2 regions of the Arthrobacter sp. 10T413_2 genome follow, and region 1 is predicted to be linked to the other one. Evidence: predicted binding sites of a transcription regulator. Region 1 holds the regulator's gene; the other holds the start of a gene.
The links. The regulator LexA, encoded in region 1, represses DNA repair genes until DNA is damaged. The targets are predictions, from matches to a motif close to TCGAACANNTGTTCGA.
Positions count from the first base shown of each region.

Region 2: AC1DBQ_RS04080 (shikimate dehydrogenase) is a predicted target of LexA. The motif match lies at 14,556-14,571, and genes of this name have one in related genera.

Region 1 covers NZ_JBFTHK010000047.1:22,819-26,875, forward strand. The annotation lists gene AC1DBQ_RS10040 (histidinol-phosphate transaminase) at 1-154, opposite strand, end outside; gene AC1DBQ_RS10045 (LysM peptidoglycan-binding domain-containing protein) at 223-612, opposite strand; gene lexA (transcriptional repressor LexA) at 966-1,715, shown strand; gene AC1DBQ_RS10055 (ATP-dependent DNA helicase) at 1,796-3,958, opposite strand; gene hflX (GTPase HflX) at 3,951-4,057, opposite strand, start outside.
Region 2 covers NZ_JBFTHK010000013.1:127-23,085, reverse strand. The annotation lists gene AC1DBQ_RS04170 (acyl-CoA thioesterase) at 1-486, opposite strand, end outside; gene AC1DBQ_RS04165 (DoxX family protein) at 652-1,086, opposite strand; gene AC1DBQ_RS04160 (MATE family efflux transporter) at 1,285-2,640, shown strand; gene AC1DBQ_RS04155 (hypothetical protein) at 2,739-3,332, shown strand; gene AC1DBQ_RS04150 (hypothetical protein) at 3,416-3,790, shown strand; gene AC1DBQ_RS04145 (CGNR zinc finger domain-containing protein) at 3,830-4,372, opposite strand; gene AC1DBQ_RS04140 (EamA family transporter) at 4,600-5,547, shown strand; gene AC1DBQ_RS04135 (DUF2277 domain-containing protein) at 5,639-5,911, shown strand; gene AC1DBQ_RS04130 (heavy metal translocating P-type ATPase) at 5,937-8,204, opposite strand; gene AC1DBQ_RS04125 (heavy-metal-associated domain-containing protein) at 8,329-8,559, opposite strand; gene AC1DBQ_RS04120 (metal-sensitive transcriptional regulator) at 8,627-8,968, opposite strand; gene AC1DBQ_RS04115 (universal stress protein) at 9,184-9,678, opposite strand; gene AC1DBQ_RS04110 (hypothetical protein) at 9,828-10,010, shown strand; gene AC1DBQ_RS04105 (WD40/YVTN/BNR-like repeat-containing protein) at 10,098-11,222, shown strand; gene AC1DBQ_RS04100 (MoaD/ThiS family protein) at 11,277-11,579, shown strand; gene AC1DBQ_RS04095 (hypothetical protein) at 11,584-11,820, opposite strand; gene AC1DBQ_RS04090 (MFS transporter) at 12,107-13,420, opposite strand; gene AC1DBQ_RS04085 (IclR family transcriptional regulator) at 13,646-14,488, shown strand; gene AC1DBQ_RS04080 (shikimate dehydrogenase) at 14,673-15,554, shown strand; gene AC1DBQ_RS04075 (TIM barrel protein) at 15,554-17,548, shown strand; gene pcaH (protocatechuate 3,4-dioxygenase subunit beta) at 17,591-18,487, shown strand; gene pcaG (protocatechuate 3,4-dioxygenase subunit alpha) at 18,495-19,085, shown strand; gene AC1DBQ_RS04060 (lyase family protein) at 19,097-20,551, shown strand; gene AC1DBQ_RS04055 (alpha/beta fold hydrolase) at 20,544-21,362, shown strand; gene pcaC (4-carboxymuconolactone decarboxylase) at 21,359-21,811, shown strand; partial or broken gene AC1DBQ_RS04045 (thiolase family protein) at 21,897-22,959, shown strand, end outside.

The DNA of each region.
Region 1 (4,057 bases):
TGATAGCGGCGCGGACGTCGGCCGGAACACCATGGGTGTTTTCGTTGACGTTGAGCAGAATGGGGACGTCCAGCTGGGGTGCGCCATACGGTCGCAGGCCGCGCAGATTGGTTCGGAGGGGCAGTCGGTTGAGGCGCTCAAGCTGGTCAGTCACGTGACCAGTTTAAGTGGAAGCGGGACGGGCGCTGAAACTGTGACGCCCGGGACGGACGCCGGCGGTACCTACTTGGACGGAACGAACAGCTGCTGGCCCGGCATTACACGCGCGGCATCAAGGTTGTTCAACTGCACGATATCGGCCACGACGTCACGGGGATCGCGTTCCGGCGCCACGGTCCCCGCAATGGCCCAGAGGGACTCCCCCGGCTGGACTGTCACGGAAACAGTGGGGGTCACATTGAGCTGGTCTGCGGAATCCGCCGCCTTGGCAGGAGCGGTAAGGAATCCGCTGAACGACAAGATGAGCGCTGCCAGCAGGATTAGCGGGATCCCGAAGAAGACGAACCGTCCGCGCCGGGTGAGCCGCAGCGGCGCCTGCTTCGGCTGCCGGGTGACCTCGCGGTCCGTAACGCTGTGATCAAAAGTGCTGTGAAACGCGCTTGATGCTGACATGAACTGAGCCCTCCTGGACCATACGGTGCCGCCCGGCGTACTCCACGTACTCGCCGCCAACCGACCGAACCTTCGAACATAGAACCGAAGAATGCGCCCGAGTCGAAAATCCTAAATCGAACACATATTCGAACTTTGCTAGTTCTGTTTTAGCACTTAGTAACGAACGATGTCGAGACTCGCTAGAACAAATGTTTGAAAAAGCTCTGCCGCTGGCCTACTTTTGAGGGAAAGAACAACAGCTTGTGAACTCGTTCATCGGCAGTTGATCAGGAGGGTCTGACATTTCAGGCCGGAAGTTCCCGGTGACAGCAGCCACGGCGGCCGGGTGGAACGGAAAGGCGTTGGCGAACATGGCAGCACCAGCCACCGGCGGCCGGGCCGGCTCACGGAGCGCCCAGCCTGCACGGGCCCCCAAGAGCCTGACCGTCCGGCAGAAGAAGATCCTGGAAACGATCCAGCGCTCCGTCAGTGACAACGGCTACCCGCCGTCCATGCMCGAAATKGGCGACACCGTCGGACTCGCCAGCTTGTCGAGCGTTACCCATCAGCTGTCCCAACTTGAAAAGCTCGGGTACCTGCGTCGGGACCCAAAGCGTCCACGGGCCATGGAAGTGCTCATGCCGCTGACCCTGGACGAGGGGACGAGGGCCATTTCGGGCGTCGAGAAGTCCAGCGGCCTTCGCGCCGTCGGTGGTCTCTCCGTGACCGAACTCGCCAGCGCCACCGACACGGCAATGGTGCCGTTTGTCGGACGCATCGCGGCCGGCGGACCGATCCTCGCCGACCAGGTGGTGGAGGACGTCATGCCGCTGCCGCGCCAGCTGGTGGGCCACGGCGAACTCTTCATGCTCAAGGTGGCCGGCGACTCGATGATCGATGCCGCCATCTGCGACGGCGACTGGGTGGTTGTCCGCCGCCAGGGTGACGCCGTGAACGGCGACATCGTGGCCGCGCTGCTCGATGATGAAGCAACGGTCAAGACGTTCCGCCAGCGCGACGGCCACACGTGGCTGCTGCCGCAAAACACCCAGTACGAGCCCATCCTCGGCGACCACGCCGTGATCATGGGCAAGGTCGTCTCGGTGCTCCGCTCCCTGTAGCCACCCCGTGGCAGGCCTCCCGGGGTAGCCATCCCCGGGACGGCTACCAGGGGCCGGAGCCGCGGCTCCGMCCCCTGCTTTTAGTTCTTTCCGGAGTCCTTCGCCAGCCGCTTCAAMGCGGCCARGGCGATCGAAGGATCCGTGGTGGGCCAGAACGGCGGAAGCGCGGCGCGGAGGAACKCGCCGTAGCGCTCCGTGGACAGCCGCGAATCCAGCACCGCCACCACCCCCTTGTCCGAGGTCGAGCGGATCAGCCGGCCGGCGCCCTGCGCCAGGCGGATTGCGGCGTGCGTGGCCGAGACGGACATGAAGCCGTTGCCCCCGGCCTGCGCCACCGCACGGGAACGTGCTGTCATGAGCGGGTCGTCCGGCCGCGGGAACGGAATCCTGTCAATGACCACCAGGCGGCAGGACACTCCGGGAACGTCGACGCCCTGCCACAGGGACATCGTGCCGAACAAACATGTGTCCGGCTCGTCGGCAAACTGCCGCACGAGCGCTGTCATGCTCGACTCCCCCTGGCACAGGATGCTGAGGCCCAGCCGCGGCCGKATCGCCTCGGAGGCCTCCTCCGCCGCCCGCCGGGAGGAAAACAGGCACAGGGCCCCGCCGCCGGAGGCACGGATCAGTTTCTCGAGTTKGTCCAGGGCCTCCGGGGACGAGCCGCGGCCGGGCTTGGGCAGGTGCTGGGCGACATAGAGGATGCCKTGCTTCGGATAGTCGAAGGGGGACCCGACGTCGACGCCGGTCCAGCTCGGGGCGCCGCTGCCGACCAGACCGAGGCCTCCGGCGGCCGGCTCGAACGCCGCCCCGATGGCGAGCGTGGCCGATGTCAGTATGACGGTGTGGTCCGCGAACAGTCCTTCACGCAGCCGCCCCGCGACGCTCAACGGGGCCACATTGATCAAGGCCGGCGCGGTCTCGTCCGGCTGGGAGTAACCCTGCGCCGGGTCGAAGCTGCTATTGCGGGAGAACCACACGACTTCGCGGTTTTCCCGCGCGGCCAGGAGGCGTTCGCAAAGTTCCAGGATGACCATGAGGCGGGACCGGGCGAGCTGGCGACCGCCGTCGGCCGTCGTGGAACTGTCCCCCTTGGAATCGGACAGCGCGGCGCGGCAGGCGTCGCGCAACTGGTCGATGCAGTCGAGCTGCTCGGTGTTCAGGCCGTTGGGCATCAACCCGCTGGGGACGCCTTCGATGGCGAGCTCCAGGTGGGAGGCGGCATTGTTCAGGGCGTCCACGGTGATGCCTGTGTGCTTCCGGGCCCCGGACGCAGCGGCGTGGACCATCGCGACGGAGAGCTGGCCGGAGACTGCGCCTGTGACGCGGTCCTGCAGTTCGTGGGCCTCGTCCACCACCACGACGTCGTACTCGGGCAGGACCGCCAGGCCTTCGAAGGCGCTGACGGCGAGCATGGCGTGGTTGGTGACCACGACGTCGGCATCGGCGGCGTTCTGCCGGGCCAGTTCACTGAAGCATTCGGCCGCGAGCGGGCACTTCTGCGCGCCGAGGCACTCCATGGACGTGACGGAGACCTGCCGCCAGGCCCGGTCCGTGACACCGGGCATGAGTTCGTCCCGGTCCCCCGTGGCCGTCTCCTCCGCCCATTCGCGCAGGCGCACCACTTCCTTGCCGAGCTGGGAGGACGGCCCGCCCAGCGCGGCGGCAAAGTGCGGCACGGATGTGTCCTCGCCGAGGGAGAACAGTTGCCCCTCGGACGGTTCCTCGGACGGGAAGCCGCCCTCGATCTTGTGCCGGCACACGTAGTTGGACCGGCCCTTCACCAGGGCAACCTTGACTGGCCGCTCCAGGGCCGGGGTGATGGTCTTGAGCAGCCGGGGCAGGTCGCGGCCGACAATCTGGGTCTGCAGTGCCAGGGTCGCGGTGGAGACCAGAGTGGGCTTGTTGCTGGTCAGGGAATGGGCGATCAGCGGAATCAGGTACGCCAGTGACTTGCCGGTGCCCGTGCCGGCCTGGACCAGCAGGTGGTCGCCGCTGTCGATCGCGCGCGCCACCTGCCGGGCCATTTCGTGCTGGCCGTCTCGGCTCTGGCCACCCATGCCGGACACGGCACGGTCGAGCAGCTCAATCACGAACTCCTCGCCGGCCCCGCCGGCCGAGTTGCCGGACGCCGTGTTGCCGTCCGCGGCGTCCTCGCCCGTCGCTCCGTCGGCCGGTTCCGCGTCAGCGGCCCCGGCGTCCGAGGATCCGGCCTTGGCTTTGGTAACCGCAGCCTCAGTCATTGCTGATGAAGGGATCCAGTTCAGCGGCGAGTCCTTCGCGCACCATCACCACGGCCCGGGTGCCGGTTTCCTCGTGCTCGAGGCTGAGGATCTCGGCAT
Region 2 (22,959 bases), on a different contig from region 1:
GGCATCGGTATATTCCTGCTCGCTCATGGCTTGGACGATTTCTTCGCGGACCTTGATCCGGGCCAGCGCGTCGTCCCGCTGGTCGATTTCTGCCGGCGTCGCGGGTTCAAACTGAGGCACCGGTATGGGTTTGCCGTCTGCGCCCACGGCCACGAAGATCACGATGCACTGACTGCGCATGGTGGCGGGTCCGCCCTTGGGATCGCTCGAGGACACCACGGTGCGGATGTGCATCGAGGACCGCCCGGTGTAGACGATCGTGGCCTCGACCTCCACCATGTCACCGCTGTTGACCGGATCTGCGAAGTGGATGTTTCCCACGTAGGCCGTCACGCAATAGGACTTTGACCAGCCGACGGCGGCCGCGTAGGCCGCCTTGTCCACCCACTCCAGCACGGTGCCGGCGTCGACCGAACCGCTGTGGCCGACGTCGGTGGGTGCCGCCAGGAAGCGCAGGGTCACGGAATTGGGCGCGTTCTCGCTCATGCTGTGAGTTTACTGAAGGGCCGGCCGGGAGCCGTGGGCCGGCGACACAATCGCTGTCCGGGACGCCATAACCCGCGCCATAGGAACCCGGTGACATGCGACGGCGGGCGGCCACCGCGAGGTGACCGCCCGCCGGGAGCGCTGGAAGGTGCCGGGACAAACGCCTCAGGCGAGGACGCGGAGCCTGGATCCGCTACGGCCAAAGAGCGCCTTGTCCACGGAGACCGTGCCGGCGCCAACGAGGGCCACGGCCAGGGCGGCGCCCGCCAGGATCAGCACCAGCTCGTAGCCGCCGGTGGCCACGAAGACGCCGGCGGAGGCGTGGACCAGGAAGAGGGCGCCCAGCATGTCCAGTGCGAGGAGGGCGGCGAAAACGCGGGTGAGCACGCCCAGGATCAGTGCGACGCCGCCGACGAGTTCGAGGGTCGCGACGACGGGGGCCACCGCCTGGGCCGCCGGGACGCCCATCTGGGTGAAGGCAGCCTGGGTGCCGGCGATGGTGAATTCGTTGAATTTCTGCCAGCCGTGGGCCGCGAACAGGAATCCCGTAATAACGCGCAGGATGGTTCGGGCGGAGGTGGTCAGTGCGGGCTGGTTCATGGGGGCCTTTTCTCGAGTGGACCGCCGCTTCGGCCGGGGCGAAACGATGGGATCCCCAAGAAGCGGAATCCCCAAACCGCGGAACGGGCCGAAACAGCGAGGAAGTTGTACTTTCAACTTTAAAGGTTCCCCGGTTTTGTTGAAATGTCAACTAAATGACGCCGGGCGACGTCGTGTTCACCCCGCTAGGGTTAAGCCGTGCCTGCCTCCCCTTCCCTGCCCAAGACCCTGCCGCCGTCCGTGGGGCATCGTCGGGAAATCCTCCGCCTGGCGGTGCCGGCGTTCGGCGCCCTCATTGCCGAACCGCTGTTCCTGCTCGCGGATTCGGCAATCGTGGGTCACCTCGGAGTTGCCGAACTGGCCGGCGTCGGGCTCGCGTCGGCGGTCCTCCACACGGCCGTGGGTCTCATGGTGTTCCTCGCGTACTCCACGACGCCGGCGGTCGCACGGGCCATCGGCAACGGCCAGCTCGCAAAGGCCCTCGCTGCCGGACGGGACGGCATCTGGCTGGCGCTTCTGCTGGGCATCGTCCTGGCGATCGCCGGGTTCCTGGCCGCCGGGCCCCTCCTGGACCTTATGGGTGCCCGCGGCGAGGTGCATGGGTATGCCATGGACTACTTGCGCGGGTCCATGCCGGGCCTGGTGGCGATGCTGCTCATCTTCGCGGGCACCGGCGTGCTGCGCGGACTTCAGGACACCCGGACCCCGTTGGCCGTCGCCGCTGCCGGATTCACGCTGAACATCTTGCTGAACCTGTTCCTCGTCTACGGGCTGGGCTGGTCCGTGACAGGTTCCGCCGTGGGCACGAGCATCGCGCAATGGGCCATGGCGGCCGTGTACGTGCTGATCGTCCGGCGCAACGCGCGCAACCACGGGGTGTCCCTGCTGCCGGACTGGCGCGGGATCCCGGCCCTGACCAAGGTCGGCTCCTGGCTCATGCTGCGCACGCTCAGCCTGCGCATCGCGATTCTTGCCACGGTAGTGGCGGTGACGGCCCAGGGTCCCGTCAATCTTGCTGCGCACCAGCTGGCAACGACCATCTTCACGTTCTTCGCCTTCGCCCTGGACGCCCTGGCGATCGCGGCCCAGGCTCTGATCGGCAAGGAACTCGGGGCGGCCCGGCCCGGCGCCGTCCGGGCGCTGACGCGCACCATGACGCGGTGGGGACTCGGCTTCGGTGCCCTGACCGGGATCCTCCTCGCGGCGGCCGCGCCGTGGGCGGGCGCCCTCTTCACGTCCGACGCCGAGGTCCGGGCGGCGCTTACGCTCGCCCTGTGGGTCCTCGCCGCGGGCCAGCCGATCGCCGGCTACGTCTTCGTCCTCGACGGCGTCCTCATTGGAGCGGGCGACGCCCGGTATCTTGCGATCGCCGGCGTCGTGAATCTCGCGGCCTATCTTCCCCTGCTGCTGGCCGTGTGGCACTCCGGCATCGGCGGCGGCGCGGGGCTGCTGTGGCTCTGGGCCGCCTTTTCCCTGGGCTACATGGCGGCGCGGGCGTTGACGCTGGGCCTCCGGGCGCGGACGGACCGCTGGATGGTCCTCGGCGCGCGGTGAGCCGGCCCGGCCGGGGGCCGTCGGACTCTGCCGGACCTCCGCCGGCTGGCGTCCCGCTCCCGGCGCGCGCAGTGCCGCCTTCGCACTAAACTGGACAGGTGACTCTTCCCGCAGCGCCTGACGCGACCCCTGCCATCCGCGCCGCGGCCGACCTCTGGAAGCCCGTGCTGGTCAGGGCAGCCGTTGCGCTCGTGTTTGGTGCGGTGACCGTTTTCTGGGCCGCGCCATCCGAGGCGGGCATGGGCTGGGCCGGCGGCCTGTACCTGCTGGCCACCGGTGTAGTGCTGATCTGGACCGTGACCAAGTCCGGGTACCGTCCGCGGGAACGTGCGGGCAGGATCCTCTCCGCCGGCGGGGCCGTCCTGGCCGGGGCCGGTGCAGCCGTGGCCATGATCCCCGGCTCCCTCGTCTTCGGAACGATCGCCGCAATCGGTCTCGGCGGTGCCGGTGTTGCGGAGCTGCTCGCGGGCATTCCGAGCCGCGGCCGGTCCGTACTGGCCCGGGACTGGATCGCCTCCGGCGTGATCGGGCTGGGCACGGCGATCGCGCTGCCGTTCTTCATCGGCCTTGGTGCGCACGCGCTCCTCGGCGTGGCCGGCGGCGGGGCCATCATCAGTGGCGTGCTGTGGATGTTGTCCGGGCTGACCCTGCGGCATGATGCTCGGGGCGATTCCGCGGAGGCCGTAAACTAGTACCGACAGGTTCTACCCGGCGTAGAACAATTGCGGTAACAAGACAGCCACGCTTCCCGCGCAGGCTGCAGGAGGAAAACACCTTGGCACAGCAGAAATCCGGAGCGTCCCGCAACGTGCGGACCTCGGTCAAGGGAACGCTCATGTTCTCCGCGTTCTGGGCCGTCGTGGTGTTCTTCGGCGTCCTGATCTTCGCCTCGGGCGGCAGCGCCCGTTCGCCCCGCTTTGACCTGGCCTTCATCGGCGCCGGGATCGCCTTCATTGTGATCCTCGTGGTGGCCGCCATGCTCTCGATGAGCTACAAGGACAACGCCGAGCACCTGGGGAAGGGCTCCGGCGTCAACCTCAGCTCCAAGCGGTCCCCTTCCGGCCACGGCGGCCCCTCCGTGCAGCCCGGGCCCGAAACTGGTGGCCCCGTCGATTCGGCCGATTCCGGCGACAACGGACCGCACGCCTGACGCCGCAGGCCTAACCACGCAACACCGGGACCCCTCAGGTCAGGACACCGCCTTGCGGGCCCGGTATGCCGCCACATGCGCGCGGTTGGCGCAGTTTCCCGTGTCGCAGTAGCGCTTCGAGCGGTTGCGGCTCAGATCGAGCACGACGGCGTCGCAGTCTTCCGCCGCGCACACCAGCAGGCGGTCCATTTCCTTGCTGCGGATCACGTCCACGATCGCCATGGCCGCCTCCGTGCTCATGCGGTCGGCCAGCGGGGCCTCGGGCGTGGTGGCGTGCAAGTGCCAGTCCCACGGATGGTGCTTGACCAGTTGGGGGAGTGCCCGGGCCTCGCGGAGCAGCCGGTTCACGGTCTCCGCGGCAGCGGCCTCCTCCGCCACCCAGAGCTCGGCGAGTTCGCCGCGGAGCCGCCGTATGCTTTCCAGCTCGGCCTGGTCCCGGGCCCGGGAGCCAGTGAAGCCCTCAGCCGCCAGGAAGCCGTCCAGGTCCTTGACCGTGGCCAGATGTTCCTGGCCGTTCGCGGCGGTGTTGATGAGGTTGACCACGGAACGCAGGGCAACTTCTGTGTCAGGGGCAAAGACCATCTTGACTCCTTACCTTGCGGGGGCGTAATGTCATGACCATAACCCCACTTTACTCCTGACAGGAGAATGCCGTGTCTGCCCCCCGCCGCACCGTCGCCGCCCCGGTCCAAGACCTTGCCGCCCTGCGGCCTGCCTCGGAACCGGCCGGCAGCGCAATGGGGGCGACGACGGGCACGGCGCGGGGCGCCACGGCCGGCACCAGGCGGGCCGGTGTCGCGTCCAGCTTCATGGCCTCTGGCCTGGGCATCGCGTTGTTCTCCTCGGCGGTCTTTGGCATCTCCGGATCGTTCGCCAAGGCCCTCCTCGAAACGGGCTGGACGCCCGGGGCCGCCGTTACGGGCCGCCTCACCGGCGCCGCGCTGATCCTCGCGGTTCCCGCCATCCCGGCGCTGCGCGGCCGCTGGCACCAACTCAAGGACAACTGGCTGACCATCCTGCTTTTCGGCGTCATTGGGGTCGCCGCGTGCCAGCTGTTCTATTTCAATGCGGTGTCCCGGCTGTCGGTGGGCGTCGCCCTCCTGCTGGAGTACCTCGCGCCCGTCATCATCGTGCTGTGGCTGTGGGCCGCGAGCCGGAAGCGTCCCCGGCCGCTGACCATCGCCGGCACCCTGCTGTCGCTGGGCGGACTGGTCCTGGTCCTGGACCTGACGGGTGCCGTGAAGATTGACCTGATCGGCGTGCTGTGGGGGATTGCGGCCGCGGTCTGCCTTGCGATCTACTTCTTCATCACGGCCAAGGAAAACGACACCCTCCCGCCGATTGTCCTGGCCTCAGGCGGCCTGATGGTCGGAGCCGTCGTGATGTGGCTCGCGGCCGCCACCGGTTTGGTGCCGATGGCGTTCGGCACGGCCGATACGCGGCTGGGACCCTGGATCACCCCTTGGTGGGTCGCCCTTGGCGGCCTAGTGGTCCTGGCGACGGTCCTGGCGTACGTGTCCGGAATTGTCGCCGCGCGGGCCCTCGGATCCAAGGTGGCGTCCTTCGTGTCGCTGACCGAAGTCCTCTTCGCCGTCATCTGGGCCTGGCTGTTGCTCGGCGAGCTGCCCGGCACGATTCAGCTGCTCGGCGGTCTCCTGATCGTCGGCGGCGTGGTTCTGGTCCGGCTGGACGAACTGCGCGCCGCCCCGCTGCCGGCCCCGTTGAACCACGCGAACGACGTCGAACCCGTACCGTAGGCGCGTTCTGCCAGAGCCGGCCCCAATGCGGGTCCGGCACCGTGCAGCGGGTGCGCTCGTTCCCGGGCCCCGGGACACCTAGCATGGAGCTATGTGCCGAAATATCCGGACCCTCCATAACTTTGAACCCCACGCGACCACCGCCGAGGTGGAGGCCGCCGCGCTGCAGTACGTGCGCAAGATCAGTGGCAGCACCAGGCCCTCCAAGGCGAACGAAGAGGCCTTCAACCGTGCTGTGCATGAGATTGCCCACGCCACCCAGCACCTGCTCGACTCCCTCGTGACCCACGCGCCGGCAAAGGACCGCGGGGAGGAAGCTGCCAAGGCGAAAGCCAAGGCGGCCGCCCGCTTTGGCGCGGCCTGAGGGAAGGACCCGGGCGAAAGCTGGCCTACCTGCCGAAGCTGCGCAGCCGCAGCGAATTGGCCACCACCAGCACGGAACTCGCGGCCATGGCGCCCCCTGCGATCATTGGATTCAGGAGTCCCAGGGCCGCTATGGGAATGCCGATGGCGTTGTAGAAAAAGGCCCAGAAGAGGTTCGTTTTGATGGTCGCCAGGGTCCGGCGGGAGAGCTCGATGGCCTGGGCGACCTGCCCCAGATCGTTGCCCATGACCGTCAGGTCGGCGGCCTCGATCGCAACATCGGTGCCGGAGCCCATCGCGATGCCCAGATCCGACTGGGCCAGCGCCGCGGCGTCATTGACGCCGTCACCGGCCATGGCGACAGTGGCGCCGTCGGACTGCAGCTTCCGCACCGCCTCGACCTTGCCCTCCGGTAGCACCCCTGCGAACACATCCTCCGGAGCAATGCCGACGGCGGCTGCCACCTGCGCGGCCACGGCGGCGTTGTCCCCAGTCAGGAGGATCGGCCGGAGACCCAGCCCGCGCAGCCGCGAGATCGCGGCTGCAGAGCCCGGCTTGAGCGTATCCCGCAGGCTGATGATGCCCGCGGGCTCCCCGTCGACGGCGAGCCAGATCGCTGTGGCGCCCGAGGCTTCGCCGGTGCGGAGGGCCTCCAGCTGCGCGGCGGCGGGCGCGATGCTGTTCTGCTCCAGCCAGCCCGTACGGCCTGCCGTCAGGAGCCGGCCCTCCACGGTTCCCTGGACCCCGCCGCCGGGCGCGGAGCGGAAACCGGCGACGGCGGCCAGGCCGGCGCCGTCGTTCGCGACCTCGGGGGTCCCTGAACCCGGCGCCCCTGCCGCGGCGTCCGGTGTTGAAACCGGTGCCGTAACCAGTGCCGCGTCCCGTGCCGCGGCAGCGATGGCGCGGGCGATGGGGTGTTCAGACGCGGCCTCCAGGGCTCCGGCCAGACGCAGAACCTCAGCAGGGGTGAACGCTCCGAAGGCCTCCGTGCCGTCGACGGCGAGGTGGCCGGTGGTCACGGTGCCGGTCTTGTCCAGCAGGATGGTGTCCACGGTCCGGGTGTCCTCGAGGACCTGGGGGCCCCGGATCAGGATGCCCAGCTGGGCGCCCCGGCCGGTTCCGGTGAGCAGCCCCACCGGGGTGGCCAGGCCCAGGGCGCAGGGGCAGGCAATGACCAGTACGGCGACGGCGGCCGTAAACGCTGCCCGGAGTTCGGCGTCGCTGATCTCCGGGACGGCCGCGAGCAGCCAGGCGCCAAACGTCACCACGGCGATGGCGAGGACCACCGGCACGAAGACGGCGCTGATCCGGTCCGCGAGGCGCGCGATCTGCGCCTTGCCGGTCTGCGCCTCGGAGACCAACCGGCCCATCTGGGCCAAGGTGGTTTCGGCGCCGACGCGCGTGGCGCGGACCAGCAGCCGGCCGGAGGTGTTGATGGTGGCGCCCGTGACCGGGCTGTCCGGGCCGACTTCCACCGGCACCGATTCACCCGTGACCAGCGACGCGTCGACCGCGGAGGACCCCTCGACGACGATGCCGTCAGCCGCGATCTTCTCGCCGGGGCGGACCACAATGAGGTCGCCTACTCCCAGCCGATCGGCGGGAATCTGCTGCTCCTGGCCGTCGCGGAGCACCGTGGCATCCTTGGCACCCAGATTCAGCAGTGCCTTGAGGGCGTCCCCGGCTTTTTGCTTGGCATTCGCCTCCAGATACCGGCCCAGCAGCAGGAACGTGGTGACGACCGAGGCAACCTCGAAGTAGAGGCCGCCGGAGTCCATCCCCGTTCCGTCCATCCCCGGGTGGGCGGTCATTAGCGGGTCAGCGAAGAGTTGCCAGGCTGAGAAGACGTAGGCCGCTGTCACGCCAATGGAGACGAGCGTGTCCATCGTGGAGGAGAGGTGCCGGGCGTTGACGGCGGCTGCCCGGTGGAATGGCCACGCCGCCCAGGTAACCACGGGCAGGGCCAGGATGGCTGCTGCCCAGCCCCAGTTGGCGAAGTGGAAGGCCGGGAACATCGAAATGAGGAACACCGGGACGGTGAGGACGGCTGCCCCGACGAGCCGCGGGCCGAGCTTGGGGCTTTCGGCGGGGCCGCTCACGTCAGTCGGGTGTTTGGGGGGCCGGATCGTGGCCTTGTAGCCTGCTGCGGCGACGGTGGCGGTGATTTGTTCGTCTGTGATGGCCGCCGGGACGGTGACGTGGGCGGTCTCAAGGGGCAGATTGACGGAGGCTTCGACGCCGTCGAGCTTTCCGAGTTTGCGTTCGATCCGGTTGACGCAGGAGGCGCACGTCATGCCCTCGATATCTAGGTCAATGACACGGCTTCCGGATTGGTGCAGCAGCTGCTCGTTACGCACGGCGCCCTTCTGTTCTCATCGTTCGGTCCGTTCTGGGCCGTCCGCCGGCCCGTGAGGGCGCTCAGGCTTCGGTGGCGACCACGAGGTAGCCTGCTTCAGCGACCGCCTCGCCGATCTCGGCAAACGACAATGCTTCGCTGGAGGTGATCGTGACAGTGGAAATGCCGCCGGCCTTGAGGTCGACGTCGACCTTTTCGACGCCTGAGAGCGCCTCAAGTTCTTCGCTGACGGAGGACACGCAGTGGCCGCAGGTCATTCCGGAAACGTTGACGGTGGTGGAAACGGTGCCCATGGGGTGCTCCTTGTCGCTGGGCAGGGGATGGTTCCCCGGCCCGGTGGTGGGGTGGGTGGTGCAGTTCTTAGCGCAGGAGGCGGCCGATGGCATCGGCGGCCTCTTTGACTTTGAAATCGATGGCTTCGGCGCGCAGTTCCGGATCCGGCTCCGAGGCGGCGCCGACGACGCAGTGGCCGATGTGCTCCTCCACGAGCCCCAGGCTCACGGCGTGCAGGGCCTTGGTGACGGCGGCAACCTGGGTGAGGATGTCGATGCAGTATTTGTCCTCGTCAACCATGCGGGCGATGCCTCGCACCTGGCCTTCGATCCGCTTGAGCCGGCGCAGGTAGGCCTCCTTGTTGGAGGTGTAGCCGTGCTGCTCGTGGGGCGCCAGGGGGGATGTGACGGGATCTTCGGACTCGCTCATGCCCTCAACATATACCCCCTAGGGGTATGTTTCAAGCGTCCGGGGCGGCCCGGCGGTGAATTCGGCGCTTGGCGGAAATTAAAGAGCTCCGGAGTGCGTTATTGGGGGATACGCACTCCGGAGCAGCTATTGGGTAGGCGGTTCATCCGGCCTACGTATCGAGCTTACTTGGCGGTAGTGGGATAGCGCCAGCACCCCGAATAACTACTTTCGCTTTATTTTCCTGCCGCCGGAACGATCAGGATCGGATGCTGCTGATGGTGGCTCAGCCATGCCGCCACGGAGCCGTTGAGCGCCGCGGAAATGCGGTGGCCGAGTCCGGGTTCCGGGGTCCCCACCACGATCATGAGAGCGTCAGTCTCGGCGGCCAGTCTGCCGATCGCCCGGGCCGGGTCGCCCGCCAGGGTGCGCAGGGTCCAGTCGATGCCCAGGCCTCCGCAGCGTGCCTCAATGACGGAGCGCAGCTCCTGGGTTGTCGCCCGGATCTCGTCGTTGTCCGTGTCCGGGTGCAGCGACAGTCGGTGCGCGGACCTCTCCGGGTCCCACTCCACGAGGTAGCTGGCCTCGTCCACATACGCGCAGACCAGAGGCACGGCGAGGCGCTTGGCAAGCGCGCCGGCGGTCTGCAGCACCTCGGGATGCTGTCCCGGAAGCACGGCCACCACGACGGGCGAGGGCCCGGCGGCGGACTCGGCGGACTCGGCGGACATACTTCATTCTTGCCCGGCGGTGTCGCCCTGAACAGGGACTTACTTCCCGGTCCCGGCGCCGGACCCGTTGCGGCGCCGGTCCCGGCGCATCCCTTGTACACCCCGGTGGCGGGGCCTACGGTTGAAGAACACAGGAGGAGGTGGCTGCCGTGGAGATCTACATGTGGTGGCTGGATCTGGATTTGGCGAGTAAGGAATGGCTCCGGGAAAACCTCCGGACCATCGAGCTGCCCGAGACCGTCAAGCGGGGGATCTTCGACGCCGGCGGCGCCGGGTCATTGACGGACGCGGACTGGGACTTTATTGAGACGCAGTCGGAGTTCGTCGACTGACGGCGGGGCCCGGCACGCCGGCGCACCGTCCCGGGACCACTGCGGCATCGCAAAAAACCATTGCGGCCTTCCGGCGCGGGTGGTTGCATGGGGGGCATGGCTACTGCAGAGAGTTATGTCCTGGCGATCGGCACCAAGAAGGGTCTGTGGCTGGCGACCAGCCCGGACCGGAGGGAATGGTCCCTGTCCGGGCCGCATTTTCTGATGAGTGAAGTGCCCAGCATCGGCATCGACAGCCGCGGCGGGCGGACCCGGATCCTGGTGGGGGTCCGCTCCGAGCACTGGGGTCCCACCGTCTTTCACTCGGATGACCTGGGCGGGACGTGGGAGGAGCCCGAAAACGGCGCCATCACGTTCCCCGACGGCGCGGACGCCGCCTTGGAACGAATCTGGCAGATCCACCCCGATGCCGAGTCCCGGCCCGGCGTCGTTTGGGCAGGGTGCGAACCGATCTCCGTCTGGAAATCGACCGACGGCGGGGAGCACTTCGAGCTCAACCGCGGCCTCTGGGACCATCCGCACCGCAGCGAATGGGGAGCCGGCTATGGCGGCGCCGCGGCCCACTCGATCGTCGTTGACCCCACGGGCGAGAAAGTCCACGTCGCCATGAGCACAGGCGGGGTCTACCGCTCGCTCGACGGCGGAGCTTCCTGGGAACCCCGCAACAGGGGGATCTCCGCTTACTTCATGCCGGACCCCAACCCTGAATTCGGCCAGTGCGTCCACAAGATCGCGGCGGACGCCGCCGTCGACGGCCGCCTGTATGCGCAGAACCACCACGGCGTGTACCGCAGCGACGACGACGCCGAATCGTGGGAATCGATCGCCGAAGGGCTCCCGGCGGACTTCGGCTTTGTGATGCTGACGCACCCGCGCCGGGCCGGTACGGCCTGGGTGATCCCGCTGAAGGCCGACGGCGAGCGGATTCCGCCTGACGGCAAGCTGGCGGTGCACCGGACGGACGACGCCGGTGCCAGCTGGAAACGGCTCGACTCCGGTCTGCCGGACCCCGAGTACAACGCCGTGCTGCGCGATGCTGCGTGCGTCGACGAGGCCGAGCCCGCGGGCGTCTACTTCGGAACGCGGGGCGGCAGCGTCTATGCCAGTGCCGACGAGGGGGAGCACTTCAGCGAAGTGGCCTCGCACCTGCCGGACGTGCTGTGCGTGCGGGCTGCTACGGTTTCCGCTGCCCTGCTCCCGATGCAGCTGTGAACCAGTGCAGCCGTGAAGGGCTGGAAACGCATGAACGGCGTCGTGACTAACGGCATGCCCGTGCCGGCGGATTCCGCGATCAGTGTGGTCCTGCCGAGCGTCCTCCAACCGCTGGCCGGCGGGCAGTCCATCCTGACTGCGCCCGCGGAGGAAGCGGTGACGGTGGAGTGGGTGCTGGATACGGTGACCGGGGATTATCCGGCGCTGTCGCGGCGGTTGCGGGATGAAACCGGAACCGTTCGCCGTTACGTGAATATATACGTCAACGGGAATGAGATCCGGCGGCTGCAGGGCTTGGTGACGACGGTGGCACCGGGCCAGGAAGTCCTGATCATCCAGTCCGTGGCGGGAGGCTGACGCCTCAGGCGACCCGCCAGACGGTGCATTCGTCCGCGTTGATGGCCTTCCGCATGCCGGAATGGCGGTCCATGATCCAGACGACGCCGATTCCGGGAGCCGTCTCCTGGACGCGGCCGCGGCGGATCACGACATCGTCGTAGTTCGGGCCGACGCGCAAACGGGCCTCGATCTCGTCGCCGCGGTGCAGCTGGTCGAGGGCGCGGATACGGGTTACATGGGCTTTCGCTTCCTTCAACATGGCGGGGCCTCCTGGACTGGAGTTGGTGCCTGCTCTTGCCGGCCCTTCCAGTGTCCTGCGCCAATGTTGCGTCCGCGTTTCAGCACGGTAAGGGGACGGTTAGTTTTCGGCGGCGGCCCGATTTCCTGCCCCGGCTCCGGTCCGATTCCTGCTCCGCTGGCCGCCTGCGCACGTCTTTGACCGCTTGCACGCACAACGGCGGCCCGCCCCCGAAGGGACGGGCCGCCGTCGCAGGTGCGGAACTGGCGGTTGAGCGCGGTGTCCGGTCAGGAGCGCCGCGGCCGGGCTACTTGACGCCGAGCTGCTTGGTGGGCACCTTGAAGGTTTCCTTGGCCGTCAGGGCCGCGATGGTGGCGATCAGGCAGATGACTGCGGTGAAAATGCTGATCTGGACCCAGCCGCCCGGCTGGATGCCGCCCATGGCCGCCACGATCGCCGGGGCGAAACCCGCCATGAGGAAGCCCAGCTGTGTGCCGATTGCGAGGCCGGAGAAGCGGACGTTGGTGCTGAACATCTCGGCGTAGAAGGAGGGCCAGACAGCGTTGGCCGCAGCGTAACCGAAGGAGAAGAACGCGATTGCCGTGAGGAACATCAGCGGAACGCTGCCGGACTCGAGGCTCAGCAGGAAGACCGGGGTCAGGGCTGCGCTGGACAGTGCGCCGTAGATGAAGACCGGCTTCCGCCCGATCTTGTCGGCGAGCATGCCGAAGAGCGGCTGGGTGCCCAAGGCCATGAAGTTGGCGCCGACGACGAGCCAGAGGGTGGTGGTGCCGTCCACGCCGGCGACGTTCTTGGCGTAGCTTATGGCCAGGGTCCCGAAGACGGTGGACACGGCGGCGATAAAAGCACAGGCGATCACGCGGAGGACATCGCGCCAGTGGCTCTTGAGGAGGTCGGCCACCGGGAGCTTGGAGATCTGCGCGGTCTTCCGGGCTTCCTCGAATGCCGGCGGTTCGTGCAGGGTGCGGCGGATGAAGAACGCGACCAGCACCACCACGGCGCTCAGCCAGAACGGGATGCGCCAGCCGATGCTGTACTTGATCTCATCGGGCAGGGCGAGGACCGGGATGAAGACGAGGGCCGCGAGGATCTGGCCGCCCTGGGTGCCCGTGAGCGTCCAGGAGGTGAAGAAGGAGCGGCGGTTGTCCGGGGCGTGCTCCAGCGTCATGGATGACGCGCCGGCCTGCTCGCCGGCCGCGGAAAAGCCCTGGCAAAGACGCGCCAGCACCAGCAGGACAGGAGCCCACCAGCCCACCGTCTTGAAGTCCGGCAGGCAGCCGATGGCAAAGGTGGAGGCGCCCATCAGCAGCAGCGTGAACATGAGGACCTTTCGGCGGCCTATCCGGTCGCCGAAGTGGCCGAGGACGACGGCGCCGATCGGGCGGGCAATGTAGGCGAAGCCGAAGGTGGCGAATGACATGATCGCCGCGTTGGTGTCGGCATCAGGGAAGAAAACATGCGGGAAGATCAGTGCCGCTGCCGAACCGAAGATGAAGAAGTCGTAGTACTCGACGGCGCTGCCCAGGAAGCTGGCAAGGGCCGCCTTCTTCGGCGTCCCTCCCGTGGTGGTGCCCGTCGCGGACGGGAGAGTCTGGCTCATGGTGTTCCTTTGGTGTGACGACGTTGTCGCGGATGGATCAGGAATGTCTCGACTGCCGCTTGCTTAAGTTTGGTGCAGCCGGAGGTCCGTGGAAAGACCCGGACTAGTAGCCACATGGTGGAAGCTACTTGTGCGATGTAGCAATCATGACTGTGAGCGCAGTCACCTGTCAAGAAAAATAATCACCATCTAGAAATAGCTCTCACTATGTGGGAACATCCTTGTATGAGTGTGAATCAAGCCACAGAAGAGTCCGCCGCTCCCGCCGCCCCGGGGGAAGCCCTGGTGAAGCCTGCCAAGGCCGCCAAGGAGGACTCTCGAACCGACATGGTGGGGAAAGCCCTGGGCCTGCTGGTCCTCCTGGGCGACGAGCCGCGCGGCGCCAGCGCCGCGGAGATCTCCCGCCGGGCCGATCTGCCGTTCAGCACCACGTACCGCCTGCTCGGCTCGCTGACGCGGGACGGCTTTGTGGACTACGAGCCCGACGGGCGCCGTTACCACCTGGGCCTGCGCGTCTTCCAGCTTGGCCAGCGGGTTTCCAATCATCACGGTTTCGCAGGCACGGCACTTCCCATCCTGCGCCGGGTGACCGAGGAAACGGGCGAGGCCACCATTCTTTCCGTGCGTGACGGCATCCACCATCTGACGGTGAACAAGGTGGACGGCCCGCGGACCTTCCGCGTCACAAGCGATCCCGGCCATCTGGGAGCGCTGCACACCACCTCGGTAGGTAAGGCGCTGGTGGCGTTCGCCGATGACGCCACCCGCGCCCAGCTTCTCGATGAACTGCCCCTCGATCCGCTGACGGAGCATTCCATTACCGATCGCGACGCGTTCCGGGCGGAGATTGAACTGGTCCGCCGGCGTGGCTACGCCACGATGGACGAGGAAAACGAGGCCGGCATGCGCGCCGTCGCGGTGCCGGTGTTCAACGCCCAAGGTCACGCGTTTGCCTCCCTCGCCACGGCCGTGCCGGTGTTCCGGCTCAGCATGGAGGATCTGGTGGCCTGCGTGCCCCTGCTCCAGTCGGCCGCAGCTGAGCTGTCGGCCCGGCTGCCCCAGCGGTGACGTGCTCCACCCGCCGCCCTGGGGCGCCCCGGGGCGGCAGGCGCCGTCGTAACAATATGTTCGCCATACGAACAAGTGTGCAACATGTGAACAATGTCTGTAGTGTAATCCCTATCACCCGGCCCGCCGCGGACGCCTCAAGCGCCACGGCCCGCCGAGTGCAGTTGTCAAAGGAGCTAACCGGATGAGCAATCGAGCAGAATCCTTCCTCGTGGGACTCGTGGGAGACGGTGTCATGCCGTCCCTCACGCCCTACATGCATGAACGCGAAGGTGACGTCCAGGGCCTCCGGTACCTCTACCGCCCCATCGACCTGATCGAACTTGGCCTGCCCGGTCAGGCCGTGGGGGATCTGCTGTCCGGTGCCCGGAGCCTCGGGTTCAACGGATTGAACATCACCCACCCCTGCAAGCAGCTCGTGCTGGACTACCTTGACGAGGTCTCCGCCGACGCCCGGCGACTCGGCGCCGTCAACACCGTGGTCATCCGGGACGGCCGCTTCATCGGGCATAACACCGACTTTTCCGGCTTCGCGTCGGCACTTGCCTCCGGTCTCCCCAGGGCCGCCCTGGACCGCGTGGTCCAGCTGGGAGCCGGCGGCGCCGGATCCGCCGTCGCCTACGCCCTGCTCACGGCGGGTGTCCGGGAACTGGACCTCGTGGACACGGATGCGGCGCGCTGCGCCGCCCGGGCTGCCGAACTCGCCGGATTCTTCCCGGACCGCACGGTCACGGCCCGCACGACGGCGGAGCTGCCGCAGCTCATGCCCCGGGCCGACGGCCTGGTGCACTGCACCCCGGTCGGCATGGCCGCCCATCCGGGCCTTCCGCTGGACATGTCCCTCGTGGAGTCCCGGCACTGGGTCGCCGACATCGTGTACCGGCCGATCGAAACCGAGCTCGTCCGCGCGGCCCGGGCCAAGGGCTGCGAGGTCCTTGACGGCGGCCGGATGGCCGTGGGGCAGGCCGCGGACGCGTTCCGGATCTTCACCGGGCGTGAGCCCGACGCGGACCGCATGCGCTCCCACTTCCTGGAACTCGTGGCCGCGGAAGAGGTGGCAGCCTGATGCGCACCGGAATCGCGACCGTCTGCCTCTCCGGCACCCTGCGGGAAAAAATGCAGGCCTGTGCGGTTGCCGGCTTTGACGGCATTGAAATCTTCGAACAGGACCTCGTCACGTCATCGCTGAGCCCGGAGGATGTCCGGAAGCTGGCCGCCGACCTCGGACTCACGCTGGACCTCTACCAGCCGTTCCGCGACTTCGACAGCGTTCCCGAGGACCTGCTCGCCGCCAATCTGCGCCGCGCGGACGCCAAGTTCCGGCTCATGTCCCGGCTGGGCATGGACACCATGCTGCTGTGCTCCAACGTGGGAACGGCCACGATCGACGACGACGAACTCCGGGCCACCCAGCTCTCCCGGCTCGCGGACCTCGCGGGCGAACACGGCGTCAAGGTCGCCTACGAGGCCCTGGCCTGGGGCAAGTACGTCAGCGACTACGAGCACGCCCACCGACTGGTTGACATGGTGGACCACCCCCACCTGGGCACCTGCCTGGACTCCTTCCATATCCTCTCCCGCGGCTGGGACACCGCGCGGATTGAGGCCTTCAACCCGGCGAAAATCTTCTTCGTCCAGGTGGCCGATGCCCCCAAGCTGACCATGGACGTGCTGTCCTGGAGCCGGCACTACCGGGTGTTCCCGGGCGAGGGCCAGTTCGACCTCGCCAAGTTCATGGGCCACGTGGTCCGCGCCGGCTATACCGGACCGGTATCGCTGGAAGTGTTCAACGACGTCTTCCGCCAGTCCGACGTCGAACGCACGGCCGTCGATGCCATGCGGTCGCTGATCTGGCTCGAAGAGCAGAGCGCCCGCTGGCTCGAGGCCAACCCGGCCGCGGCTGAAAGCGGTGCGGCCGGCACTGCGGCCCGGCGCCGCTACCCGATGGAGCTTGCCACGCTTCCCCGGGTGGCCGAGCCCGCCGGCTTCAACTTCGCCGAAGTCCGGGCCGGGGACACCGCCGGCCTGGAGACGCTGCTCGGCCAGCTGGGATTCGCGTTCAACGGGCGCCATCGCACCAAGAACGTGCAATTGTGGACCATGGGCCGCGCCCGCTTGATCATCAACGAGGAACCCGCCGCCGGTCAGCAGGCATCTGCCGCCGCGGCCCTTTCCACTGCTATTTCGGCCGTGGGGTTCGACGTCGACTCTCCCGTCATCGCCGCCGCCCGCGCCCAGCAGCTCAAGGCCCCCGCGGTGCCGCGCAAGAGCCAGGCCAACGAGGAAGTCTTCCAGGGCTTCGCAGCGCCGGACTCCACCGAGATCTTCCTCTGCCAGGGCAGCCCGGACGGCACGGCGGCCTGGGTCGGTGAATTCGGGGAGCCCCACGAACCCGGCGACGGACTGCCTCACGTTGTTCCAGCCGGTGGCACCGCTCCCGCCGCGGGCCCCGCAGCCGGTGCCGTGATTGACCACGTGAACCTCGCCCAGCCGTGGCAGCACTTCGACGAGGCCGTGCTGTTCTACACGAGCGCCCTCGCGCTGGAACCGCAGCCGTATGCCGAGGTGGCGAGCCCCACCGGGCTGGTCCGCTCCCAGGTGATGCTCACCGAGGACCGGGGCGTCCGCCTGGTGCTGAACCTGGCACCGCTGCTGCAGCAGGAGGCCGCCGGAACAAAAGAACCCGGCGAGTCCGGGACCGGCCACCGCCGCACCTACCAGGAGCACGTGGCCTTCGCGGTGACTGACCTCGTGGCCACGGCCCGTGCCGCCCGGGACCGCGGCCTGGACTTCCTGCAGATTCCGGCGAACTACTACGAGGACCTCGACGCCCGGTTCGCCCTGGACCCGGACTTCCTGGCTACGCTCCGCGAGCTCAACCTGCTCTATGACCGTGATGCCGACGGCGAATTCCTGCATTTCTACACAGCCACGGTAGGCAGCGTGTTTTTCGAAATGGTGGAACGCCGCGGCGCCTACGACGGCTACGGCGCTCCGAACGCACCCGTGCGGCACGCCGTCCAGTACGACCACCTGCACCAGCTGACCCGCAGTTCCTGATCCCCACCCGAACAACAATCACACCCATGAAAGGAGGCGGCTGTGCCTGAAGAATTGAACCTTGAGATCTTCAACGCCGACCCGATCACCGAATACGTGTCCGACGAAGCCACGGAGGCCGCACCCAAGACGTACGCGCCGCTCGATGCCGCCGCAGAGTCGCAGGCGGACCTCAGCGCCGAGATGAAGGCGATCGGCGAGGCCTACGCGCAGGCTCTCAAGAACGGGGCCCCGGCCGAAACCCAGCCGCGGCTCGACTACGCGCCCTACCGCAGCAGCGTCCTGCGGCACCCCACCAAGGACCTGCACCACGCGGACCCGGAAACCATCGAGCTCTACTCTCCGGCGTTCGGGCACATGGACGTGCACGCGCTGGAGGCGGACCTGACCATCCAGCACAACGGTGAACCGCTGGGCGAACGCATCGTGGTCTCCGGCCGCGTGCTCGACGGCGACGGCCGTCCCGTCGCCGGCCAGCTCGTGGAGATCTGGCAGGCGAACTCCGCCGGACGCTACATCCACAAACGGGACCAGCACCCGGCACCGCTGGACCCCAACTTCACCGGCGTCGGACGCTGTATCACGGGCGCGGACGGCTCCTACAGCTTCACCACCATCAAGCCCGGCGCGTACCCCTGGAAGAACCACCTCAATGCCTGGCGACCGGCCCACATCCACTTCTCCCTGTTCGGGCAGGAGTTCACCCAGCGGATTATCACCCAGATGTACTTCCCCGGTGACCAGCTCTTCCCGCTGGACCCGATCTACCAGTCGATCGTGGACCAGGACGCCCGCGACCGGCTCGTGGCCACCTACAACCACGAGCAGACCAGGCCTGAATGGGCTCTGGCATACAACTGGGACATTGTCCTGACCGGGCCCAAACGGACCTGGACCGAGAACGAGGCATTAGGTGCAGCAGGCGACGAGAATGAATAGGCGCATCATGAGTAAACTCACCCCGACGCCGGGCCAGACCGTGGGCCCGTTCTACGGCTACGCCCTGCCCTACGCCAAGGACCGCGAGCTGCTCGCCCCCGGGTCCCCGGGCTCCATCCGGCTCCAGGGCACCGTGTACGACGGCGCCGGCCACCCGATTCCGGACGCCATCCTGGAAATCTGGCAGGCCGACGCGGACGGCAGGGTTCCGCACCACACGGGCTCCCTGGTCCGCGACGGCTATACCTTCACCGGGTTCGGCCGCAGCACGGTGGGCAACACCGGCGTCTTCACGTTCACGACCGTGAACCCGGGACCCACCGAAGAGGGCGCGGCGCCGTTCATCGCTGTTGCGGTCTTCGCCCGCGGCCTCATGAACCGCCTGTTCACCCGGATCTACCTGCCGGAGAACGAGGAGGCCCTGGCCAAGGATCCGCTGCTGTCCTCCCTGGAGCCGGACCGCCGCGAGACCCTGATCGCTCGCCGGGATCCCGACGGCGGCCTGACCTGGGACATCAGGCTCCAAGGTGAAGGCGAGACTGTCTTCCTGGACTTCGAGAGTTCCGCGGCTTCGGGTGCCGAGGGCGCCGCGCAGTGACCGACTCCCACTTGTCCGACGGCGACGTCGGCCTCCTCAGCCCCGTGTCGGCGTCGCCTGTTGTGGCGGCGCTGACCGGGGACCGGGCGGTGCTCGCGGCGATTCTCGCCGTCGAGTCCGGTTGGGCCGCCGTGCTGGAGAAGGCTGGCATGGCCCCGGCCGGATCGGCCGCGATCGTGGCCTCCGCTGCCGACGCCAGCCGTTACGACGCGAGGGACATCGCAATTCGCGGGCAGGGCGGCGCCAACCCGGTCATCCCGCTCCTGGCGGATCTCCGTGCCGAGGTGAAGGCCCTGGACACCGAAAACGTTGGTGCACTGCGTGCCGTTCACACCTCACTGACCAGCCAGGATGTGCTGGATTCGGCCTTGATGCTGCTGGCCCGGAACGCCGTCGCTGCCCTCCTGACGGACCTGGAAGCCACCACGACGGCGCTGGCCGCTCTTGCGGATCAGCACGCGGACACGCTGTGCGTGGGCCGCAGCCTCACGCAGCATTCCCTGCCGTTCACGTTCGGGCTCAAGGCCGCGCAGTGGTTCCACGGACTGGCCGCCGCCGCACGGCGCCTCGAGGCCCTTGAACTTCCGCTGCAGACCGGCGGGGCCGCAGGAACATTGGCGGCCGGGACCGTGCTGACCTCGGCTTCGGTGGACACGCCCTTTGACCTGTCGGAAAACCTTGCCGCGCATCTGGGCCTGGCGGCAACGCCTGGCCCGTGGCACACCAACCGGCTGGCCGTCACGTCGCTGGGGGATGCCCTGGCGGCGGTGACGGATGCGATGGGAAAGATCGCCAGCGACGTGCTGTTCCTGAGCCGTCCTGAGGTGGGCGAACTTGCGGAGCCCCGCGCGGCCGGCCGGGGCGTTTCCTCGGCTATGCCGCAAAAGCAGAACCCTGTGCTTTCAGTGCTGGTCCGCAGCGCGGCGCTCCAGGCCCCGGGTCTGGCCGCCCAGCTGCATCTGGCCGCCGCCAACTTCAACGACGAGCGGCCCGACGGCGCCTGGCACAGCGAATGGCCCGCGTTCCGGCAGCTTCTCCGGCTGGCGCTCGGGGCTGCCGGACACCTGCGGGAACTCGTTGAGGGCCTGCAGGCCTTTCCCGAGGCGATGCAACGCAACCTGGCACTGTCCGGGCCGCTGCTGCTGAGCGAAGGGGTGTCGGCCGCCGTGGCGCCCCTCCTGGCCGAGCACTCCGGCCTGACTGGCAAGCAACAACTGCAGGCCGTTGTGGACCAGACGTTGCAGGCCCCGCCCGCGGAGCAGTCCGCAACGTACCGGCGCCTGCTGCGGGAAGCCGTGCCCGCGGACCTGCTTCCGGACGCCCGGCTGGAGGAACTCGTGGATCCTGCCAGCTACCTGGGGCAGGCCGCCGAGATTGCCCGCCGCATCCTGGCGGCATTCCCGGAGTACGCGCGCCCCGCCACAACACAAGACCCAACTGATCCGAACGGAGATTCCCGTGGCTAGACCCACTGTCAAGGCCGTACTGCTCTCTCCCCAGCGCGTGCTCGGCGACAAGCCCCTCCTGATCGTGGGGCCCTCGCTCGGGACGTCCTCGCTGCTGTGGAGCCAGGCCGGCACCCTGCTGGGGCCCGATGTCGACGTCGTCGCCTGGGACCTGCCCGGCCACGGCGTCTCGCCCGCGGCGCAAGAGACGTTCACTGTCGCTGAACTGGCCGACGCCGTGATCGGCCTGGTCGATTCGATCGCCCCCGGCGCACGCTTCCACTACGCCGGGGTGTCGCTGGGCGGAGCCACCGGCCTGCAACTGGGCATTAAGCACGGCGACCGGCTCAAGAGCCTCTCAGTGCAGTGCTCCGGCGCGAAGCTCGGCACTCCCGAGGGCTGGCTGGAACGGGCCGAGACCGTGCGCACCCAGGGAACCCCGGTGATGATCCAGGGATCCGCTCAGCGCTGGTTCGCCCCGGGGTTCATGGACCGCCAGCCGGAGCTCAGCGGCCGGCTCCTGCACACCCTCCGTGACGCCGACCGCTTCAGCTACGCCTTCTGCTGCGAGGCCCTGGCGGGCTTTGACGTCCGGGACCAGCTCGGCACCATCCGCGTCCCCACCCAGGTGATTGCCGGCGCCCTGGACTCCGTGGCTCCGCCCTCGATGGCCGAGGAAGTGGCCGCGGGCATCACCGCCGGCGGCGGCACCGCCACGGCCGTCAGCCTGGAGGGCGTGGCACACCTGGCCCCGTTCGAGGCACCTGCCCACGTTGCCGAACTTCTCAAGAGCCTCATCACCTGGACCGAGACCCTAGGAGCGGGCGAATGAGCGGCTCCGAGCTCGACGGGCCCGAGCGAAACGGCGTAGTCCAGCCCGGCGCGACAAGCCAGGAAATCTACGACGGCGGCATGAAAGTCCGCCGTGAAGTCCTCGGCGCCGCGCACGTTGACCGTGCCAACGCTAACAAGGATTCCTTCACCGAGGACTTCCAGGACATGATCACCAGGATCGCCTGGGGCGGCATCTGGACCCGGCCGGGGATCAGCCGGCAGATGCGTTCCGCCGTCACCATCACCGCCATGGTGGCGCACGGGCACTGGGAAGAACTGGCCATGCATATCCGCGCCGCCATCACCAACGGCCTGAGCCGGGATGAGATCAAGGAAATCCTGCTCCAGACCGCCATCTACTGCGGAGTACCCTCCGCCAACACCGCCTTCAAGACGGCGCAGCAAGTCTTTGCTGAGCTCGACGAAACCCCCACCCCACCCAACTAGCTGGCAGCAGATGTCGTTATGAGCCCTCATAACGACATTAACTGCGACCTAGTTGGGATTATCAGACTGAATCAGAGGAATGGTTATGAATCAGGCTTTTGTTTACGATGCCGTGCGGACGCCGTTCGGGAAGTTCGGCGGCGGGCTCGCGGCCGTGCGTCCGGATGATCTTGCCGCGCACGTGATCCGGGAAGCGATGACGCGTGCCCCGGGCCTCGATGTGGAGCGGATCGATGAGGTGGTGTTCGGCAACGCGAACGGTGCGGGCGAGGAAAACCGCAATGTGGCCCGGATGGGGACGTTGCTGGCCGGGCTGCCGGTCTCGATCCCGGGGACCACGGTGAACCGGTTGTGCGGGTCCTCTTTGGATGCGGCGATCATCGCGTCCCGGCAGATCAATACCGGGGACGCGGAGCTGATGCTGGTCGGCGGGGCGGAGTCGATGTCCCGGGCGCCGTGGGTGCTGCCGAAGACGGAGAAGCCCTACCCGGCTGGGGACCTGACCCTGGCCTCGACCACGCTGGGCTGGCGCCTGGTGAACCCGGCGATGCGCCCGGAGTGGACGATTTCCCTGGGCGAGGCCACCGAACGGCTGGCGGAGAAGTACGGGATCACCCGGGCCGCGCAGGACGAGTTCTCCGCCGCCTCGCACAACCTTGCCGCGGCGGCGTGGGACGAGGGCTTCTATGACAGCCTCGTCGCGCCGGTCCCGGGCACGGGACTGGTCCGGGACGAGGGGATCCGTCCGGGGTCCTCGGCGGAGAAGCTCGCCGGGCTCAAGACGGTGTTCCGGGCCGAGAACGGCACCGTGACAGCCGGGAACGCGTCCCCGCTCTCGGACGGCGCCTCCGCGGCCTGGCTCGGATCCGAGACGGCCGCCGGGATCCTGGGGATGGATCCGCTGGCCCGCATCGCCGGGCGCGGCGCGCACGCGAACGACCCGCAGTACTTCGGCTACGCCCCGGTCGAGGCCGCGAACAAGGCCCTCGCGAAGGCCGGGATCGGCTGGGACCAGGTCGGCGCCGTGGAACTGAACGAGGCGTTCGCCGCGCAGTCCCTGGCCTGCATCACCGCCTGGGGCATTGATGCCTCGATCGTGAACCGGCATGGCGGCGCGATCGCGATGGGCCACCCGCTGGGCGCCTCGG